DNA from 2 places in the Pseudomonas helmanticensis genome. Region 2 is predicted to be linked to the other one. Evidence: riboswitches for the same ligand, from Rfam matches in the RefSeq annotation. Region 2 holds a riboswitch; the other holds the start of a gene.

Region 1 (2,390 bases), on a different contig from region 2:
TCGCCACGACCTTGCTCAAAGGCGACCCGGACGAGGCCGGTGTCATCCTGCAAACCGCCAAACAAGTGCTCAGCTCGGTCCTGCCCGGAAAAAAATAACCGGCTAAATCCCCTGTAGGAGCTGCCGCAGGCTGCGATCTTTTGATCTTTGTTTTTAAGATCTAGATCAAGTGATCGCAGCCTTCGGCAGCTCCTACAGGGGGAGTGGAGGTGTGATGATTTTTGTGGGTTGTGCGGGGTGGAGTCTTGGGCGCGAGCATTGGCCGGAATTTCCCGCTGAGGGTACGCACTTGCAGCGCTATGCCGCACGCCTCAATAGCGTCGAAATCAACAGTTCGTTCTACCGTGCGCATCGTCGTCAGACCTACGAGCGTTGGGCGGATTCCGTGCCGGACGGGTTTGCCTTTGCAGTGAAGATACCCAAGCTCATCAGCCATGAACTGCGCCTGGCAGGTTGCGCAGCAGCACTCGATGAGTTCCTCGAACAATGCGCCGGATTGGGCGATCGATTGGGTTGTTTGTTGCTGCAATTACCACCGTCGCTGGCGTTTGATGCGGTAGTTGCCGAGGCATTCTTTACCGCGCTACGGGAGCGTTTTGGCGGCGCGGTAGTGCTGGAACCCCGACACGAGTCGTGGTGCGAGGCGGAACCAATGTTGCTCGATTTCCGGATTGCCCAGGCAGCGGTCGACCCCTCGCGCATCAGCAGTGACACCGCGCCAAGAGGTTGGGCCGGCGTCAAATATTGGCGCTTGCACGGCTCACCGCGCATTTACCACAGCGCCTACGATTCAGCCTTTGTGCAAAGACTCGAACAAGCACTGCAGATCGCGGCGGCCGAGGGCGCCGCGACCTGGTGCATCTTCGACAACACCGCCAGTGGCGCCGCGACAGGCAACGCGTTGACGCTGGCGACACTGACATCCCCTTGAATCAGGCTGAAAGGTGCTCATACAGAATCGTTGCACCGACGATCATCAGCACCACGCCACCGACGATTTCCGCACGCTTGCCAACCACCGCGCCCAGCACGCGACCCAGCATCACGCCAATCGTGACCATGGTCATCGTCGCCAGACCGATCGCGGCCGCAGCCACCCAGATATTCACGTCGACAAACGCCAGGCCAACGCCCACGGCGAGCGCATCAATGCTGGTCGCAAAAGCGGTGACCGCGAGGATCATGAAGGAGTGCTGGCCAGGTTTTTGTTCTTCTTCGTCTTCGTGCTTCAGACCGTTGTAGATCATGTGCAGGCCGAGAATCACCAGCAGGGTGAAGGCGATCCAGTGATCCCATTCGGCAACCCAGCGGGTCGCAGCCTGGCCGATCAGCCAGCCGATGATGGGGGTGATGGCTTCGATCACGCCGAAGATCAGGCCGGTGCGCAGTGCTTCGGTGAGACGCGGTTTGTGCAGGCTGGAGCCTTTGCCGATGGCGGCGGCGAACGCATCCGTGGACATGGCCAGAGCGAGGAATATCAGGGAAACGGGATTCACGGGGGCACACTTCCAGTCGGGCTATGAGTCAACGACACAACCACACGCCCGACTTTAGGCATGGATGTGTCGTCGGTCTCACCAACCAAAAAGGTGTTCGTACCACGGCAGGTTGCCGAGAATGTTGATACGAACGCTTCCGAGGGACTCGGAAACAGGCTACTCCCCAACGAGGGGGCGGATGTTATCAGGTAAACATGAAAAATTCGTCAAGGCAGCGAATCGGAAATTTGCCGTAACAAGTCAGGCTCGCTGCCATTGTCCAAATTTTTGCTGAGTCTTAACGCTGCAGAAACGCCAGCAGGTCTTCATTCAATGCCTGTGCATGCGTCACGGCAAACCCGTGCGGCGCGCCGGCGTAGACCTTCAGCTCGGCGTCCTTGATCGAAGCAGCGGCCAGTTTGCCGGTGGTTTCGAACGGCACGATCTGATCGCCGTCGCCATGGATCACCAGCGTCGGCACATCGATCTTGGCCATGTCGGCGCGGAAGTCGGTTTCCGAGAATGCCGTCACGCAGTCGACGGTGCCTTTGAGCGAAGCCAGCAACGCGACGTTCAGGGTTTGCGTAAGAACGCCGTCGGAGACTTTCTGGCCCTGATTGGTGCCATAGAAAGGTGCGGCGAAATCCGCGATGAACTGCGCACGATCCTGCAGCAGGCCGGCCTTGATGCCGTCGAACACCGACGTGTCGACGCCTTGCGGGAAGTCGGCTTTCTTGCCGAACAATGGCGTGACCGAACCCAGCAATACCAGCCCGGCGACACGTTCGCTGCCGTGGCGGGCGATGTAGCGGCTGACGTCGCCGCCACCCATGGAAAACCCGACCAGGGTGACGTCGCGCAGATCCAGATGGTTGATCAGTTGTGCGATGTCATCGGCAAACGTGTCGTAGT
Region 2 (2,390 bases):
TGATCGTCACGCCGCACAACGCTTGGGGCAGTGTTGAAGCGCGGCAGCGCATCGTCGGCCAATTGACCGAAAACGCCGAGGCGTTCTTCAGCGGTAAGGCGCTGCGGGTCGTCAGTTGATAGACTGCGGCACTTTTTTTTGAGGAGCAGTTATGGATCCGCGCAGTGAAGTACTGCTTCGTCAGCCCGAGTTGTTTCAAGGATCGTTGTTGCTCGCCGGTTTGCCCGCCGATGATTTGCTCGGGCGCTTGCCCAATGCGTTCGGCTGGTGCTGGCATGCCGGCGATCAAGCCGCGCTGGACGCCCGTTTCGAAGGCCGCAGCCACTTCGGCGTGAACGTCCCGGAACGCGAGTTTGATAGCGCCGTGGTGTTCCTGCCCAAGTCCAAGGACCTGACCGATTACATCCTCAATGCCGTGGCCTCGCGCCTGGCCGGTCGCGAGGTGTTTCTGGTCGGTGAAAAACGCAGCGGAATCGAAGGCGCCTCCAAGCAGCTCAATCCGTTCGGCAAGCCACGCAAGCTCGACAGCGCGCGTCACTGCCAACTCTGGCAAGTGACCGTGGCCAACGCCCCTGAAGCGAAATCGCTGGAAAGCCTGGCGCAGACCTATGAGTTGCCACTGGCGGAAGGCCCGCTGAAAGTCATCAGCCTGCCGGGCGTGTTCAGCCACGGTCGCCTCGATCGCGGCAGCGCTCTGCTTCTGGAGCATCTGGACAAACTGCCAAGCGGCCATCTTCTCGACTTCGGTTGCGGCGCTGGCGTGTTGGGGGCTGCGGTCAAACGTCGCTATCCGCACAATCAGGTGACGCTGCTCGATGTCGATGCATTCGCCGCCGCCAGCAGCCGTCTGACGCTGGCTGCCAACGGTCTGGAAGCTGAAGTGCTGACCGGGGATGGGATCGACGCTGCGCCGATGGGTTTGAACGCAATCCTGAGCAATCCACCGTTCCATGTCGGCGTGCACACCGATTATTTCGCGACCGAGAACTTGCTGCGAAAAGCAGCAAAACATCTGAAAAACGGCGGCGAACTGCGCTTGGTCGCCAACAGCTTCCTCAAGTATCAGCCGTTGATCGAAGAGCATCTCGGCGTCTGCTCAATCAAGGCCGAAGGCAATGGTTTCCGCATCTACCGGGCCAAGCGCGGCTGAAACTTCTTTTAAAAAAGAGGCTTGCTCAATCGGTTTTGCGAAGGCAGAATCCGCTCCGTCCTAGGGGAGTAGTCTCCCACGAGCGCCAAGCTCGTCCGGCATACGTCAACATACTTGATCCTCAGATCATGGCGTATGCGACCCAAGCGTCCGCAGCAGACGGATCGCAGGGTTTGACAAGACCTATGACACGCACACCTTACCCGGGGCGGGAAGGCTGTACGTGTCATAGCCGTGTCGACCCGCCCCTTAGGAAATCCTGATGCTGGACTCGTTACTCGTTCCCACCGCAATCGTTGCCTTGGCCGAAATTGGCGACAAGACGCAACTGCTCGCGCTGATTCTCGCCGCTCGCTTTCGCAAACCCTGGCCGATCATTGCCGGTATTGTCGCTGCGACCCTGGCCAACCACGCAGCAGCCGGTGCGGTAGGCGCCTGGTTCGGCAGCTTCTTCTCGAATGCAACGCTGCACTGGATCCTCGCCGCGAGCTTCACGGCCACGGCGCTGTGGACGCTGGTCCCGGACAAAATGGACGACGATGAAACCAGTACCGCACGCAAGTTCGGGCCTTTCCTGACCACGCTGATTGCGTTCTTCCTCGCCGAAATGGGCGACAAGACGCAGGTCGCGACAGTGATGCTCGCCGCGCAATACCCGGATCTGTGGCTGGTGATTCTCGGCACCACCGCCGGCATGTTGATTGCCAACGTGCCGGTGGTTCTGGCGGGTAATTTTGCCGCAGACAAACTGCCGCTGACCCTGATCCGTCGCCTCGCGGCTTCGGCGTTCATGATTCTGGCGATCGTTGCGGTGTACAAGGCAATGCAGAGCAGCGGGTGGGTTGGGTAACGCCCACTGCCGATACAAATTACCTATCAATAAAATGCGGTCGATAGCTGTCAGAATTGACAGCTATCGTCACCGTATTAACGGGCATACATTCATGAATTCTGATCTCACTGCACTTCACAAGGATCGTAATCATGACTACGCCCAAGCATTACTCCAAGTTAACCGCGTCCGGCATCATCATTCCCTACACGCCTTTCAGCCACTCTTGTGTGTACACGGCGACCGTGGATAAAACTGATCCGAAACGGGTGCATTTCCTGCTGACAGGGCGCACCGAGAACGGCCTGAAAGAACTGGAATATCTTGATGGAAGAGCCGATTTGCTCGTGCAAAACGTTGGCGGTTACAGCACTCGTGCCGCTCAATACGAGAGCGACTCATCCGACA

What was found. A riboswitch is a leader RNA that binds a small molecule or an ion and turns the genes downstream of it on or off. The one in region 2 is predicted to bind manganese.
Region 1: linked by a shared signal. The riboswitch ahead of mntP (manganese efflux pump MntP) and the one ahead of QOL84_RS28945 (TMEM165/GDT1 family protein) in region 2 are both predicted to bind manganese.

What each region holds. Positions count from the first base shown of each region.
Region 1 covers NZ_FXUY01000001.1:1,717,805-1,720,194, reverse strand. Annotated here, with positions in the region: gene QOL84_RS07670 (thiamine pyrophosphate-requiring protein) at 1-98, shown strand, start outside; gene QOL84_RS07665 (DUF72 domain-containing protein) at 215-931, shown strand; gene mntP (manganese efflux pump MntP) at 933-1,496, opposite strand; yybP-ykoY riboswitch at 1,505-1,676, opposite strand; gene QOL84_RS07655 (alpha/beta fold hydrolase) at 1,777-2,390, opposite strand, start outside.
Region 2 covers NZ_FXUY01000002.1:1,375,210-1,377,599, forward strand. Annotated here, with positions in the region: gene QOL84_RS28935 (2-hydroxyacid dehydrogenase) at 1-119, shown strand, start outside; gene QOL84_RS28940 (methyltransferase) at 152-1,150, shown strand; yybP-ykoY riboswitch at 1,201-1,325, shown strand; gene QOL84_RS28945 (TMEM165/GDT1 family protein) at 1,413-2,000, shown strand; gene QOL84_RS28950 (hypothetical protein) at 2,135-2,390, shown strand, end outside.